3 regions of the Mucilaginibacter sp. P4_A11 genome follow, and region 3 is predicted to be linked to each of the others. Evidence: riboswitches for the same ligand, from Rfam matches in the RefSeq annotation. Region 3 holds a riboswitch; each other region holds the start of a gene.
The links. Region 3 has a riboswitch for cobalamin ahead of AC1DUD_RS30145 (TonB-dependent receptor plug domain-containing protein). Riboswitches for the same ligand answer to the same signal wherever they lie in the genome.

Region 1 (5,831 bases), on a different contig from region 3:
GCGTGTTTTTAAACCGCAATCGGGATTCACCCAAAGCTGGGCATCGGGTATTACGGCCTGTGCACGTTTGAGTAAATAGATCATTTCGTCTCTATTTGGTACACGCGGTGAATGGATATCGTACACACCGGGGCCGATTTCATTAGGATATTTAAAATCGGCAAAAACATCCAGTAGCTCCATTTGTGAGCGCGATGTTTCTATCGTGATCACATCAGCATCCATATCGGCTATGCTTTTAATGATATCATTAAACTCCGAATAGCACATATGTGTGTGGATCTGTGTGCTATCCTGAACGCCGCTTGCCGAAATTCGAAAAGCTTTAACTGCCCAGTCGAGATAATTTGCCCTGTCATCCCTGCGAAGCGGTAACCCTTCACGAATGGCGGGTTCGTCTATCTGAATGATCTTGATACCCGCACTTTCCAGATCACATACCTCATCACGGATAGCCAAAGCTATCTGCGTACAGGTTTCCGAGCGCGGCTGGTCATTACGTACAAACGACCATTGCAAAATAGTGACCGGGCCGGTTAACATACCCTTCATCCATTGCGAGGTCAGGGACTGCGCATAGGCCGACCATTTTACCGTCATTGCTTCCGGCCTTGATACATCGCCATAAATAATGGGCGGTTTAACACAACGGCTGCCGTAGCTTTGCACCCAGCCATTCTGTGTAAAGGTGAAACCGGCCAGTTGCTCGCCAAAATATTCAACCATATCATTGCGTTCAAACTCGCCATGTACCAACACATCCAGGCCTATTTCCTCCTGCCATTTTACTGCCTTTTCGGTTTCTTCGGCTATCAGTTTATCATATTCGGCTGCGGTTAATTCCCCTTTCTTTAAACGTGCGCGCCAGCTTCGAACTTCAGTTGTTTGCGGAAATGAACCAATAGTTGTGGTAGCAAAAAGCGGCAGATCAAGTAAAAGCTGCTGTTGTTTTTTACGATCAGCAAAAGTACTTGTACGTCGTACATCATTTTCGGTGATGATGTTTACCCGCTGCTTAACAACTTCGTCATGAATAAGCGTCGATGTGCGGCGGGCCTCATTTGCTTCCCGGTTTTTAGCCAATTGATGCAGGCTGCTATCACCAATCACATCGGCCGACAGTTTTCCAAGTAACACAACCTCACTTATCTTTTGCCGCGCAAAGGCCAGCCATTGTTTAATTTCGGGAGTAAGCACTTCTTCATTGGTTTCATTTTGAAGATCACATGGCGAATGGATCAATGAACATGAAGGAGCTATCCAGATACGATCGGCACCCAGTTTGTCTTTAGCGTATTTTATAATACCCAGCGAATTAATAAAGTCGTTTTTCCAGATGTTACGGCCATCAACCACACCTAATGAGAGGATAGTTTTTTGCGGAAGATGGGCTATCACCTCATCTAATTGCTGAGGTGCGCGAACTAAATCCACATGCAAAACATCAACCGGTAACGCTGTAGCCAATTGAGTATTATCACCCAGGCGTTCAAAATAGGTTGCCAGTACTATCTTCAGGAAAGGAAACTCTTTCCTCAATTGAGCGTAGGTATCTTTAATTGCCTGTTGTTGTTTCTCGGTTAAATCAAGCGCTAAAAATGGCTCGTCAAACTGCACCCATTCGGCACCTAAAGCTTTAAGCTTATTTAAAATATCAACATAAACAGGCAGCAAGTTTTTGATCAGGTCTACCCTATCGAAACCAGCTTCTTTTTTTTTGCCTAACAACAGGTACGATACAGGGCCGATCAATACCGGCTTGCTGGTGATGCCCAACTGTTTGGCCTCATAAAACTCATCGATAACTTTGGTTGAGAAGAGTTTAAACTACTGATCTTTATAAAACTCGGGGACTATGTAGTGATAATTGGTATCAAACCATTTGGTCATTTCCATGGCTACAATATCCAAACCTTCTTTTTGATAACCGCGGGCCATAGCAAAATACAGATCAAGCTCAGTATTCCCCTTTTGCTTTATCACCTCATGGTAACGTTTGGGAATAGCGCCAAACATCAACGAGTGGTCAAGCACCTGGTCATAAAACGAAAAATCATTTGAGGGGATCAGGTCAATCCCGGCCTCTTTTTGCAGCAGCCAGTTTTCTTCCCTGATGTATTTACCAATAGTAAGTACATTTTTAAACCCGGTTTTGCCTGCCCAGTAGTTTTCGCAGACTTTTTTTAATTCGCGCCGGCTACCAATGCGCGGGTAACCTAAATTTTGCGTTAGCATTCTTTTAATTGATTAAATGAATAAATCGGTTAAAAGCCCTTTCAGCTAAGCTTCGCAATGTTTTGTGGTAAGTAAAAGGGAGAGAATATATGGGTACAGGCTATCACTATGGGTAATAAACCCAAACAAGCAAGCAATCATAACCCTGACCAAAGCTTCATACCGCGAAAGCACTGTCAATTCAGTATTAGGCAGGTCTCCTGACTTGTAACATTTTTACCACCCTTCCCAATCGCAACGTACGATCAGTGGGTATCATTGGCAAAAACTTTTTTGTGTTACTTACAGTTGCGCGACAGTTCGTGATTTGCACACGATTCCCTATTAATCTACAATTAAGTAAAACCTATACCGGTTGATGAAGTAAAGTAAAGAACTATATCAAGGCAAATATAGGGATATGCCCGCTGAATATTCAGGTTATTTATTTGTTAAAGTATGATGTTTTGATAAAGCACTCTGTGAAAGACGGATAGCAGGTCTCCTCTATCTACCATAAGTCACACAACGGTCAATAAGCAAGTGAGCTTAATAAACCGTTGAATTGTACCATTCCCGATGCAAATTGATCCTTAACTTTGGCTGCTTCTATGAGTCAGAAAACGCATTCAAACCCACCGGGATTTACCTGGGTGGTATTAACCACCAGTCTCGCTTTCGTAGTAGCACAGCTTGATGTTTCTATAGTCAACATTGCTTTACCTGAAATTGCAAAAGCATATCACGCCGGTATCAGCACCCTGCAATGGGTAATTGACGCATACACCCTCGCCTTTGCTGTACTCATGTTGTCGGCAGGCAGTCTCGGCGATCTTTTAGGATCGAAAAGAATATTCCAGATCGGCTTGATCATCTTCGGTATTGCATCAGCAGGCTGCGGTTTAGCTCCCGATGCCATTACACTTATCATTTGCCGTGTGGCGCAGGGAATTGGGGCCGCTATGATGATACCAAGTTCTCTTGCACTGCTCAATCACCAGTTTGCACATATGCCGCAAACACGTACGCGTGCTGTTGGCTTGTGGACAGCCGCCGGAAGCTCTGCCATGGCGGCAGGCCCTACAATTGGTGGTTTACTGATAGCATTTAGTAGCTGGCGTTTCATTTTTATAGTTAACATTCCCATCTGCATCATTGGTTACATCCTGAGTTTTAAAATGGAGCAAACGGAAAAAACGACAAAAAGGAGCTTTGATTTACCCGGACAAATCACCTGGATGCTATCCATTACAACCCTCATCAGTGTGATCATTGAAATACCAAGGTTTGGATTTGGCCATGTGCTGATTTGGGGAGGACTTATTTTGAGTTTGTTGCTTTTCGGGATCTTTCTATGGATTGAAAACAAGGTCAAGCATCCCATGCTGCCTTTCCACCTGTTCAGGTCAGGAAGGTTTAATGCGTTATTAGTGCTGGGTGCCGTTTTAAATGGGTCTTATTATGGGAGTGTTTTTATTTTAAGCCTTTACCTGCAAAAAGTACTTAATTATCCCTCCATTATGGCCGGGCTGGCATTTCTTCCGCTTACTGTAGGCTTTGTAATTTCCAATGTGATCAGCAGCCGTATTATCAATCGCTACGGGATCCGTAAACCTATTATTGTGGGCCTGATCATGTTTGCCGCTGGGTTTGCAGGCTTATTTGTAGTGCACCAGCATACGCCTTACATTCAGCTTTTCCTACCCTTCCTGGTCCTGCCGATGGGTATGGGCCTTGCCGTACCTGCCATGACCAATGGTATTTTATCAAGCGTGGATAAAACACTATCAGGAACAGCTTCGGCTATCCTGAATACGGCAAGGCAAACAGCAGGCGCCATCGGTGTTGCTGTTTTTGGTGCCATGGCTGCCGGTGGTACGTTGAATATCTTAGGCGCCGTATCCAAAAGCGCGGCAATCTCTATTGGCTTAACAGCCTTTGCTATGATCTTGGTGATCCGAGGTTTAAGAAAGTAAAAGCCGCAATATCATCCTAATAGATAATTGAAGCCGGTAGGTAATTGTCGGTATCACTTATCTATCGGATGATATAAAACTTCTTTATTACCAATTTTTATACAGCAACTTCAGCGGTTAAAGTAACAGCCGTTTCCTGCTGCCTTTGGTGCGAAGCCCTGGCTTTGATGAAAAGTAACAAGGTAACAGCTGCCAATATCGCGAATGAAAGATATGCGGTTCCTAAGAGCTGCTGATTTTTGATAGCCATGAGGTTAACAATTCCATAGCTAAAAAAGGATGTAACTATATACAAAGAACCTCCCGTTACACCGCTTGCAATGCCTGCATTTTTTGAAAACCGGCCCAAACAGTACGCAAATATATTATTGAATATAAAGCCTGATAACAAGTGAACTAAAGCAGTAAAGGCCATTAGCGTAAACAAATTTGTTTTAATACCTGCTGTAAACACCATTAAAGCAGCAAAACCTAATTGTAAGGCAAGTGCTATCGATACTTTTTGGATGAGCGGTTTTTTAATCAGGGTTTTGGAAATAATGCCGCCCGCCATGAGTGATACCCCCGAAAGCAGCGAACAATAGCCAGTTACCACCGGCGAAAAATGAAATACGTGCTCAATGATAAAAGGACTGCTCATTCCGTAAACCACCAGCATTGCATAGCTTAGCGAGATCAGGATCAGGCCCAAAGAAAAATCGCGGGTTTTAATGGTTGACAGGTAAACCTGCAGAATGCTTTTTGCCTTAAACGGATGATAGTTTTTTAACGATTCGCCGCCGTAAACCAATTCTAAAACCAAAAGCGAAAGCGTGGCAATCCCCAGGAAAAAAAAGTTTGACTCCCAACCGAAAGCGGCTTCAAGATATCCCCCGATAAAAGGTGCAACGATAGGTGCAGTTGCCCAGATAATAGAAAAAAGGCTGGTATAGTGCTTAAGTTGCTCGCCGGAATACATATCTACAAAGTATGCCCTTTTTCCTACTACAATAAGAGCTACAGTGATACCCTGCAAAACACGCATCGCATAAATAAGTTCAATGTTATGACTAACAGCTATGCTAAAACTTGCCAAAGCAAAAACCAGTAAAGAGACAGTGCCAATACGGTAGCGGCCAAAGCTATCAAGCAAACTACCAACAAATAACTGGCTAACACCCGAGCTAATCATAAAAGCAATCAACGATAGCTGTACCGCCGAATTATTAACCGCCAGTTCCCTGGCCATTGAAGGCAGCGAGGGTATATAAATATCAGTTGCAAAACCCGAAAGGGGGATCAGCGCAAATGCTAAAACCGTGCTAATGCCCCTGTGATGTTCTTTTATAAGTTTCATAATTTAATATTAAAAATTTAACGGTGCTCAAAGTCAGTATTAACAGAATACCCTTCTTATTTTAAAACAAAAGTAGACTAATTGGTTTATTATATAAAACCATTCAGTCTACTTTTATCCATAATTACATTACTATGTCAATTGCTTATTTAAGGTACATTTAGAGACATAGATTAATAAAATCAATGTAAAAAAACTCCCAACACTTTTACATCTACAAAATCAAAAACATCACAATCAACTATTTATCAACCACATACACTAAAATACAACATATTCACAAACTCGCCTCCGATCCGGTTAGT
Region 2 (5,831 bases), on a different contig from region 3:
TGACCACCACATACATCTTTGAACCGTAGATACCGATGTCATTGCCCACATCGCCCAGGCCTTTAGTAACGGAGGGATTAGCTTCGTTATAGATATTTCGCTCGTAAACACCGGTACGGAAGTTCATAAAATCTAACGAGGCCTTGTTCATGTTCATATTACCCTCGTTAAGCAGGTATATCCCTTTGATCACACTCGATGGATCCGGCGCAGCAATCTGTTCAACCTGTTTAGGTATTACTTGCGGTGCCTTCCGGCATGATGCCGCAAGCAATACCACAAACAGGGCAACGGGTAGATATAGGGCTATTTTTGATGTTTTCATGGTTAGATATTATAGCTTAGTTTGAAGCGATAAAAACGCCGGGGCATCGGGAAGTTGGAGATGATTTCCCTGTCCTGGTTCAGGAGGTTATTTACCTCGAGGGTAAACCTGGTTTTACGCTTATATATTTTGGTGAGATAGCTTGCCGAAAGGTCATGCGTGTACCAGGGTGCTACTGTATTATCACCATGGTTTACATCATTACTCTGCTCATCGTAACGAAGTCCGTTATATAAATAACTGTAATTGAATTGGAACCGGCGATAATCTGCCCCTAAAGTGAACGAGCCGCTGTGCATGGGCACATAAGGAATATTATAGCGATAGGTAATACCCCCTTCTTTATAAAAAGCCTGTTGATAGGTGTAATTGAGCCCGGCAGTGATAGTAAGCTCATCAGCAATATTCCATCCGGATTGGATATTGATCTCCGCTCCTTTTATGTGCACATCGCCCACATTGTACATCACCCATCTGAACAAATTGAGGCCGGGAACAGCTATAATTTTATCCCTTACCTGGTTATAATAAGCATCAACCTGTACAGAAAACGACTGAAGTAACCGGTTTTTAAACTCATGGTTATAGGTAAAGCCAACATCGTATTGCTTAGCGTATTCAGGTTTAAGCAGGGTGTTTCCGATCAGCGTATAATAAAGATCATTAAAAGTGGGCAACCGGAAGATGTTTTTATAAAATGCCCGGAGCATCAGGTCGTTATTGTCAAGCAAGCGCCATCCGGCAGTTACTGTTGGCGTATAGGCTGTTTTACGCCCCGCCCCGGTATATTCCTTTACCTGATCATTAACAAAAGTACCAAGTAGTGATGCCTGCAAATTAAGCCTTCCTACCCTAAGCTGCGAAGCCATTGAAACCAGTTCTGTGTAGCGGGTTGGATACGGGAAACGGTATAAGTTAGCGTCGAGATTGTTCATTTGGAAATCGACGGAGAGCGCGATATCCCAAACCGGCAAAATGCGGTAACGGTTGGCTATAGAAGTATAAAGTTCATGCTGGTAAAAGCGGTTATCCAGGAAACCTGTGGTAGTCACAAATTCCGGATCCAGGTAGCGTTCGTAGTTGTCACTATATTTGGCTACCGCTTTAAAGCTATATCGGTTAGCCGTATTGCTTTCATAATTGGCCTGGATAAATTGGTCGCGGTCCCACTGCCTCTGTGAATAATTGAATTTGTTGGCAACAATTGCTCCCGGTAAACCCCGATCTGAAATATAGCTGTATGCTTTCACTGCCCACCTGGCGCTATCGGCCGTACTGCCGGTAAGACCAGCTTCTACTCTGTAGGCTTTTATATCTCCATTGTTGCGCACCGCGGTTGTGTCATACACCCCGTTAGTATACCTGAATTTGTACCGGCCGTTTGATTGGATATATTCGGCACTAATAGTACTGCTGATTTTATCATTGAGCTTCTGCTGCCACAGCAAGGACGGATTTAACAAACCCATCGACCCGGTTTTATAACTCATGCGGATGTGGGTATGCTCGCCCGGCTCAAATTTGGGCTTTGCCGATTGCAGATATATGGTGCTTGCCGCCGAGAAGGCTTTGGCCGGTTGAAAGATCTCGCTTCGTTGACCGTTGTAAAGATCTATCTCCTCAATGTTATCCAACGAAAACCGGCCAAGGTCAACCTGCCCGTTTTGAGCGTTGCCTAATTGTACGCCATCATAAAATACGGCAACATGATTGGTGCCCAAACTGCGCACATTGATGGTTTTTAAACCGCCTACTCCCCCGTAATCCTTAAGCTGAACGCCGGTGAAAAAGCGCATGGCATCGGCCACAGAAAAACTATTGAGGCGCTGTAGCTGATCGCCTTTTAAAACCTGTACGGGAGTGGGGGATGTATTGCGGATGTCGGTTTTGACGGCACGGATCTCCACCTGTTTAAGGTGATTGATCTTAACAGAATCTGTTTGGGTAGTATCTTTTTTATGAACCGGGGATTGCGCCGAAACTTGAAGGCAACTGCAAGCTGTTGTTATCCCAAAGGAAACAAGCCATAATAAACCTTTGATACAGCCATTACGCGTTGCGAACGTGTGGCGCACAGTTAATTTCATGAGTGTTGTGGGTTAAAAAACCTCACAGCAAACAGAACGAATTACAAAAAATGAAATACACGAAAGGTATCCTCATTCCAGCTTCAATCCCCGAAAGCTATGAATTAATATGTGCTGGTGGCAGGTCTTCTGACTTACTCCCCCCGGCCCTGTCTTCCCATTCCGAACATATCGGAACAGTGACAATAAGAATGGGCTTCGGTGTTATGGAGCTTACAGCTGCGGGACAGTCCCGGATTTACATCGGGTTCCCTTTTAATCGCGGGCGTTAATTATCCGCGAACCAAAAGCAGGGCAAAGGTATATATTAAAAGTTTAATTAAACAAGTTGCAGTTTGCAACAAGGGTATTACACCGCTAATGAGGTAGTAAAATACAATAAGATAATGCAAACATAGCTGACTATATTTTATTGTTTATGTATGTCAGAAAACAGCGTTACACTCATTTTTCCGCACCAGCTATTTAAACATCATCCCGCAGTAAAGCAATCCCGGCAGGTTTACCTTATGGAAGAAACGCTGTTTTTTAACCAATACAATTTCAATAAAAAAAAGATTGTACTCCACCGGGCATCAATGAAGTTTTATGCTGATCACCTGTCGGCCGGTAAAATAGCGGTTAATTATATTGATGCCCAAGATCCACGCGCCGATGTACGCTGGCTTATAACGTCATTGGCAGAGCAAGGTATCGAACAGATTTATTATACGCATACTGCCGACAACTGGCTGGAAAAAAGACTGAACAGTAGTTGCGAAAAACATAACGTGGAACTCCACAAATATCAAAGTCCCAATTTTCTAAACAGCGTTGATGAAGTAGCTGATTTCTTCGACAAAAAGAAAACCTATTATCAGACCGACTTTTATATAGACCAGCGCAAACAGCGTAAAGTTTTACTTGAGCGTAATGGAAAGCCAGTCGGTGGTAAATGGACCTATGATAGTGAAAACCGACTTAAATTTCCCAAGAACAAGGTGGTGCCCCTGCTTGATGTTCCACCGGAAAACGAATATCTGAAAGAAGCACAACTTTATGTAGATACACATTTCCCTGATAACTACGGCAGCACAGCATCGCCTTTTGGCAACCTGGGCGGGTTTTATCCAACCACGTATGATGAAGCTGAATGCTGGCTCGAAAATTTCCTGCAGCAACGCCTTCATGATTTTGGCATTTATGAGGATGCAATGGTGGCTAATGAAAGTTTCTTATATCATTCGGTGTTAACCCCCATGCTCAACATCGGCCTTCTTAATCCGCAACAGGTAATTGATAAAGCCCTGGATGTAGCTGCCGATTCGGATATTCCCTTAAATTCTTTAGAAGGTTTTATAAGGCAGATCATGGGTTGGCGCGAATTTATACACATTGTTTATGAGCGTGAAGGGGTAAGACAGCGTATCAAAAATTACTGGGGATTTAAACGCCGTATACCTCAATCATTTTGGCAAGGCAATACGGGGATACATCCTGTTGATGTGGTAATTAAAAAAGTTTTGGTTACCGGCTACACACATCATATTGAGCGTTTAATGGTTATGGGAAACTTCTTTTTACTGTGCGAATTCCATCCCGATGATGTTTACCGGTGGTTTATGGAAATGTATGCAGATGCCTACGATTGGGTAATGGTGCCCAATACTTACGGCATGACCCAATTTGCCGATGGCGGCCTCATGATGACCAAACCCTACATTAGCGGCAGCAATTATTTATTAAAATGGGCGATTGGAAAAAAGGTGAATGGCAGGAAACCTGGGACGGCTTATTCTGGCGGTTTATGCACGTACACCGGAATTTTTTTCTGCAAAATCCGCGCCTGGGCATGCTGGTAAAAACATTTGATAAAATGCCCGCAGAAAAGCAAAATAAGCATTTAAATGACGCCGAAAAGTTCCTGAGCCAACTTGACAAACAGGTTCACTATTAATAACAATTCATAAATTCCTGTAAATGAATTATCTAAATTTAAATCACATCTATTTTGAAGCTCATTTTTAAATGGATTACTCATTTTTCAAAAAAAGTAGATTTTATGCTTCAAATGTTTACAACTTATAATATATTTGCGACCCAATACGGGGGATTAGCTCAGCTGGCTAGAGCGCTTGCATGGCATGCAAGAGGTCATCGGTTCGACTCCGATATTCTCCACTTTGATAATTAAGGCTTTACGAAAAATCGTAAGGCCTTTTTTGTTTCTGGTAAAACATGAAATAATTTAAAACAGTATAGTATAACGAGCTAATTGACATTAATTACGCCAAATTTCAGTCAAGTCTTCACTGTTATCAAAGCAGAACTCTTACAAACCAAGCCATTAGTGACCAACATAAGCTTTTTTAATTTTTCTCGTTGTATAGTAAATCAGCGGAGTGATAATTACGACACCGACACCGCATAAAAAAGCAATCCAAAAGCTAAAATCTCCCGGTGTCCATAGCCTCACAAAAAGGGCTATAATTGAAATGCAAGGCAAAAGCCAGGACGAGAAAATCGTTAGCAATCTATTTATCATTCCATCATAAAGGCCTACCCATGGAAATACTACGCCTGTTTCCTCGCTGCTATTTGTACTAAGTTGTTCGAGTACAATTACCAAATGGGAATGATAGTAAAGCATAAACAAAAGCATAATTAATGGACAGCCGATTAGCACCAGGTTCTGCGGAAATGATAATCCTAAGACTGTAAGCTTTTCGCTGGCTTTCTTTTCCTCTAATTTACCTTGCAAAGCGAAATAGGCCTCCTGTGGCGTTTTGTTCATCACCTCACCCCAAATTTGCCGCATGGCCGGGAATATTGTTCCATTTTTCACAAACTGCCCCACACCCTTGGTTGTATCAGTTTTTTCAATCCAATCTGCAACCGTCAATACTTGTTGTTTTATCATATTGCCGCGAATTCCACCCTTAACGTAAACTGTGCGGCCCCCAGATACACTCTTGAATTCAGCTGTGAATCGTGATAAGCCATTGAGCAACAAACCTAATGTACTGGATTTATCCTCAATTCCATCCTCTTCATTCGCCAATCTGAATCCACTAAAACATAACCTTTGGCAATAGTATCGAGAAAACCAAGCTTGATTAAATTTTCCTTTAAATCGGTTGTGTTTGGTTCAAAAAGGTAGAAGTTGGAATAATTGGAGAGCTTTTGTCCGACTTCGGCGATCGTACCTGTAGCTGTTTGCTCCAATTTGTCTTCGTCAAGCCCCTGAAGGTCTGCGAGTAACTTAATCCCTTTTTTGTCCTGTGTTATCACGTCCTCATTAAGATAGACAATTCCTGTGATGCCTTTTTTTCCAACAACTTCTTTAATCGTTTCAATAATTTTTAGCTGTTCGGCTTTTTGGCCTGCCACCATGTCGAGGTAATTGAGATACCCCGTGATTTTTTTACTTTCCCCATACT
Region 3 (5,831 bases):
GCGACCGGGTGATGATCCCATGCAGGTGCACCACATTGGTTGAGCCCGCCCTTTCATGCAGGTCATCTATATTTTGGGTAACGATGGTCACTTTATATTTTTCTTCGAGCGCGGCAAGCGCGTAATGGGCCGCATTGGGTTTTGCCTCCAACACAGATTTACGGCGCTCGTTATAAAACTGCTGCACCATAACCGGGTTATGTTCCCAGGCTTCGGGTGTGGCAACGTCTTCAATATTATACCCCTCCCAAAGTCCATCGCTGTCCCTGAAGGTTTTTAAGCCGCTTTCGGCGCTGATCCCGGCTCCGGTTAGTATTACTATATTTTTCATATTGATTTGAGTAGACAGGCTGGATAGGCCATAAAAAAAGCGGATCGTTTTTCAACAATCCGCTTTAAATTTAAGTTCATTTATCTTATAAAGCCAATTGCTTTTTTTCCTGCAGAAAAGTGTACTTGCTCTTAGCCAACTCAAAACCGCCAAAAAGTATCGCACTGAATACTAATGTACCAAGCGCCATATTGCGCTCAAAAGGGATTGCTTTAACCAACGATTCGCCATAACCTGATAAGGTATGCGGATAAAGTGTACCATATAACCAAGGCAGATCTGTAATTAACCAATGAATTAAAACAGCTGCAATTGAACCTAAAAGCACATTGATAACATTTACTTTCTCAAGCAAATTACCTACCAGCACCATCAAAGCAAAACATAAGTACACCCATGCGGCACCGCCGTACCATAAAGTTAACTTTGAAGTATACAGGTAATTAATCACGATATCAGTTGTGAACAGTGTAAGCAATACTGTTGCATAACCCTTCCATTTCGATGTAAAATAAGCACCGCCAAACAATGCAATAGCACCTACCGGGTTAAAATTGCTCAATTCCTTATACTTAAATGCTAAAAGCCTGAAAGCGGCAGCAACCAGGATCATCAGGATCAGGAACAGGTTGCGGTTGGTGTTATCTTTTGCGGTCATGATTTTATATATGGCGTAAAATTACTTAATAATATCTGAACAATAAAAATTACTAATTGAACTGATACCGCGCACCAAGCATGAAGTTGATACCGCGTGTGTTGTATCCTAACCAGTCTACGTACTTAGTATCCAAAACATTGTTCAGGTCGCCAAAAACATTCAGTTGTTTGGTGGCTTTGTATTCCAAATGCAGGTCTACCAGGTTATAATGCTTCAGCGTAATCACTTTTGATGGATAGGTTGAAAAGTCCTGATCGGTACGGCTACCTGTATATTTGTAATTAACGCCAAACTGCAAGTTAGCTAAAACCTCGTAGTTTACGTTAGCACCAAAAGTACTCTTTGGTCTGCGGTACAGATTGCTTGTTTGCAAGCCTGTTTCGTCAGTAAGTTTGCCGGTTACATATGCGTAGTATACAGATGCGTGTATTTTGTTAGCATGATATTTTAACTCGGTTTCAAAACCTTTGTCTTTTTGCTCCTGCCCGTTTTTATAGAAAGAATCATAAGGTGGCTGCGACTCAGAGAAAAAGTAGATCACATCTTTTGTATTGCGCTTAAAAAACTGTGTATTAAATGAAAGCTCGTTCCTGACAATTTCCCAGTCAAAACCTGCTTCATATGATGTAGTGATCTCAGGGTTTAATTTGGGGTTGCCATATTGCGAAAACAACTGGTATAATGAAGGCGACCTGAATGCCGAGGCTATTGTACCGAAAATCTTAAACTGATCGGCAAGGTACAATGACGGGTTTATAGTATAGGTAAACTTATCGCCGTATTTGCTATGATTGTTATACCTGCCACCTAACTCCATATGGAAGATATCGTATTTAAAAAACAACGATGTATACGCACTGAATATGTTATTGGCAGCATCACCGGCTTTGATAATGCTCGGTGCCCCCTGATAAGCGGTTGATTCAAACAAGCTATACTGGCTGGTGTTACTGTATTTAAAGCCTGCGCCGCTGGTAATATCCAGATACTTATTCAACTCATAGTAAAACACAGCTTCGGCGTTGGTTATACGGCCTGTGTTTTTCGTAACCTGGTGGGTTCCGCCATTATCAGATGGCAGGTTATTAAAATCGTTCTGAACTGTATTTTGCGACAGGTTCACATTAAGGTCACCTTTAGGTAAGATCCATTTTGCACCTACACCGCCAAATAAGAAGGTGTTTTTGTAGGTGTAATCGTTATCATTTGTAAAAGCGCCATATGGCAGATCGCCGGTGTTATGGCTTACCTGCAAATTTCCGTTCAGGATAAATTTAGATGATATGTTTTGGCTCAGGTTTACACTGGCAGAGCGTTGATGAAAACCATCTTTCTTAAAACCGCCTTTGCCTGTGGTATCTGTAGCTGCTGCAAAACCTTTTGAATCGGTATTTGACAGATTAATGGCTATGCCTGTATTTTTTACCTGTCCAATTAATGATGCCGATTCTTTAAACGTATTATAGCTGCCGCCCATTAACTGCAAGCCGCCGGTTAATCCCTGCTCTTTAGCCTTTTTGGTGATGATATTGATAACACCGGCTACCGCGTCGGAGCCATACAGTGTTGAGCCGCTTCCTTTTAAAATTTCGATATGATCTATCAAATCCACCGAAAAGGCATTAAGATCATAACTGCCGTCTATACCGGATGCATTATTTACCGGGAAACCATCAACAAGGATAAGGGTATTACCCGATGATGCCCCGCGCAGGAAAACTGATGTACTGATTCCCGGCGCGTTGTTCGCTCCTGAAAATGTTATGCCTGCAACATTATTTAGTAATTGAGGCAATGATTTGCCTTGGGATTTATTGATCTCATCGGCAGAGATAATAGTAACAACCCGACCAATATCTGACAGTTTTTTAGGCGAACGGCTTGCAGTTACTACCACCGTATTTAATGTGCGTGTGGTATCCTGCGCGTATGCAGCATTGGCCGATAAACCAACTGCTAATAAGCCGAAACCCAAAGTAATTTTAGCGTACTTTTTTTCCATGTATGATTGATATGTGTAAAATAATAATGCAGCCTGAATAGCATACACGGAAATGAGCAAAATGAAAACACGCCAATTGAAGAGCATTCACATTCAAGCTTCAATCCCCGAAAGCTATGAATAACATATAATGCCTTGGCAGGTCTTCTGACTTACTCCCCATTTGCCTGGCCTTCCCTCCTGTTTTCAGAAAGTGACTTTATAGATTTGGCAACGGTTACGGAGCTTACAGCTGCGGGACAGTTACGGACTTACACCGTATTCCCTTTTAATTCATTAAACAATTTTAATGAAACCTAAAGCGCTGCAAAAGTACAATAAGTATCCGTTAACCTCAAACTACATAGCTATATTTATCAGGATGAAACATTTCTGTATTTTATTATTGATGATGAGTGCCTTTTGCGGTTTTGCCCAGGGGCCTGACACTGTTTTTCTGAGAGGATTACTAAATAGCCATCTGCAGCTATTTTCGGGTATCCTGAAGCATCATACACAAAACGAAGTACAGATCTTATATACCCGGATAGACAGGGACAAAAACAATGTTCCCCATTTTACTTCATACAGTTATCGCCTTAATGCGCAGCATTATTTTTACCCGGCAAGTACCGTAAAGCTTCCAACAGCCATATTTGCGCTTGAAAAACTAAACGAGCTAAAGGCAAAAGGCTTAAGCCGAAAATCGGTTATGATTACTGACTGTTCATTTGCCGGCCAAACTAAAGTCAGGACAGATACATCATCCGCAACAGGTTTGCCAAGCGTCGAAAACTACATTAAAAAGATCCTTCTGGTAAGCGATAACGATGCCTATAACCGGCTATATGAATTTGTAGGCCGGGCGGAGATCAACCAAAAGCTTAAAAAATACCATCTCAATCATACACGTATTGTAGGAAGGTTAGCCATCGGCGATGCCGGTGAAAGTACAAGGCACACCAATCCTGTCGATTTTTACGACGCTGATAAACTGGTTTATCACAAACCGGCGCTATATGATGCTTTGAATTATCCTATGCTCCTGGAAAATATGCTGCAAGGCAAAGCTTATTTAGATAGCAGCGACCGGATGGTTAATAAACCGCTCGATTTTTCTGAAAAGAACGTTTATTCCCTTGCCGATCAGCAGATCGTACTTAAACGATTGCTGTTCCCCGAAGCTTTCCCGAAGACACAGCGCTTTAATTTAGAGCAGGATGACTATCGCTTCATTTACCGTTACATGAGCACCTTCCCTACCGAAAACACTAAACCCACTTATAACCGCCCCGAATATTTCCCTGCCTATTGCAAATTCCTGTTTTATGGAGGAGACAGTACAGCTGTTATCAGCCCCTATATCAGGATCTTTAATAAAGTTGGTGACAGTTATGGTTACGATATCGACAATGCCTATATTGTAGATTTTAAAAACAAGGTGGAGTTTATGCTCAGCGCCGTTGTGCAATCAAATGAGGACGGGATACTGAACGATAATAAATATGAATACGCTACTGTGTGCCTGCCTTTCCTGAAAAACCTTGGCCAGGTGATATATCAATATGAATTAAAACGCCCTAAAAAGCGCCTGCCCGATTTAACTAAATTTAAATTTACCTATAGCAAAAAGCAATAAAATTCACTTTAAGCAAACTTAGTAGCACCAATAGTGTTTTAAAAACGATAACTATTTAAAAACCTATGGCAACTACAATAGTAAAATATACCGACAACTTCCCCGTACTTTATGGTGATGACCGCATAAACCTGAATTGGCCCGAGCGCGTTAGCTCTATAGCAGGTGGCATGAAGCTCGGTTTTTCAGGCTTTAAAAACATTTTTAAAAACCCGTTTGCGAGCATCGTGAAAATAGGTGCAGGTGGTTACCTGTTAAACCGGGGCATTACCGGGCATTGTGAACTTTACAAACGTATTGGCAAGTTATCAACCAATCCCATAAATGTAAATATCCGCTCCTCGTTCATTGTAAATAAACCAAGGCAAAAAGTATATGAATTTTGGCGCAAGCTGGATAACCTGCCGTTGTTTATGAAACACCTGGAAAGCGTGGAGGTCATCGACTCAAAATATTCGCATTGGGTATTGAAATTACCTAAAAATGTAGCAACAGTTAGCTGGCATGCCGAAATTGTTCATGACGAACCTAATGAAATGATCGGCTGGAGCTCATTGTCCGATTCCATGATCAACAATGCCGGTAAAGTACGGTTTCAGGATACTGTTGACGGAGATGGGACCATTGTTGATGTGGTGATCAGCTATCAGCCTCCGGCAGGCGGCGTTGGCGCAGGTATAGCTAAAATACTAAACCCTGTATTCAAAAATATGGTTGATAAAGATATCCAGAATTTTAAGCAGTATATGGATATCAATAATGATGCGGATGAATTTACCGAGGTGATTATAATTAAATAATCGTAGCCCCTTCATTAGGCAGGCAATACTTTTGTGAGGACACAAAAGCCGGGGAGATAAAACAAAAAAGGCCGCAAATTGCGGCCTTTTTCTTGCATTGATAATGCGATATTATTTTACTGCATCAATTACGGCTTTGAAAGCATCAGGATGATTCATTGCTAAATCAGCTAATACTTTACGGTTTAAACCGATTTCTTTTGCTGCTAATTTACCTATTAATTGAGAGTATGAAATTCCGTGCTGACGGGCACCAGCGTTGATACGTTGGATCCATAAAGCTCTGAACTCTCTCTTTTTGGTTTTACGGTCGCGGTAAGCGTATTGTAAACCTTTTTCAACTGTGTTTTTTGCAACGGTGTAAACCTTGCTACGTGAACCCCAATAACCTTTGGCGAGGTTCATGATCCTTTTCCTGC

Region 1: linked by a shared signal. The riboswitch ahead of metE (5-methyltetrahydropteroyltriglutamate--homocysteine S-methyltransferase) and the one ahead of AC1DUD_RS30145 (TonB-dependent receptor plug domain-containing protein) in region 3 are both predicted to bind cobalamin.
Region 2: linked by a shared signal. The riboswitch ahead of AC1DUD_RS00850 (TonB-dependent receptor plug domain-containing protein) and the one ahead of AC1DUD_RS30145 (TonB-dependent receptor plug domain-containing protein) in region 3 are both predicted to bind cobalamin.

Annotation. Positions count from the first base shown of each region.
Region 1 is NZ_JBFUHE010000010.1:16,680-22,510, forward strand. It holds partial or broken gene metE (5-methyltetrahydropteroyltriglutamate--homocysteine S-methyltransferase) at 1-2,235, opposite strand, end outside; cobalamin riboswitch at 2,408-2,600, opposite strand; gene AC1DUD_RS19230 (MFS transporter) at 2,826-4,190, shown strand; gene AC1DUD_RS19235 (MFS transporter) at 4,288-5,526, opposite strand.
Region 2 is NZ_JBFUHE010000001.1:184,883-190,713, reverse strand. It holds gene AC1DUD_RS00855 (YncE family protein) at 1-325, opposite strand, end outside; gene AC1DUD_RS00850 (TonB-dependent receptor plug domain-containing protein) at 328-2,412, opposite strand; cobalamin riboswitch at 2,515-2,715, opposite strand; gene AC1DUD_RS00845 (cryptochrome/photolyase family protein) at 2,835-4,253, shown strand; tRNA gene AC1DUD_RS00840 (tRNA-Ala) at 4,499-4,572, shown strand; gene AC1DUD_RS00835 (hypothetical protein) at 4,739-5,452, opposite strand; gene AC1DUD_RS00830 (hypothetical protein) at 5,407-5,831, opposite strand, start outside.
Region 3 is NZ_JBFUHE010000026.1:48,525-54,355, forward strand. It holds gene AC1DUD_RS30135 (SIR2 family NAD-dependent protein deacylase) at 1-331, opposite strand, end outside; gene AC1DUD_RS30140 (DUF6580 family putative transport protein) at 417-989, opposite strand; gene AC1DUD_RS30145 (TonB-dependent receptor plug domain-containing protein) at 1,042-2,994, opposite strand; cobalamin riboswitch at 3,115-3,310, opposite strand; gene AC1DUD_RS30150 (serine hydrolase) at 3,284-4,612, shown strand; gene AC1DUD_RS30155 (SRPBCC family protein) at 4,678-5,412, shown strand; gene rplT (50S ribosomal protein L20) at 5,524-5,831, opposite strand, start outside.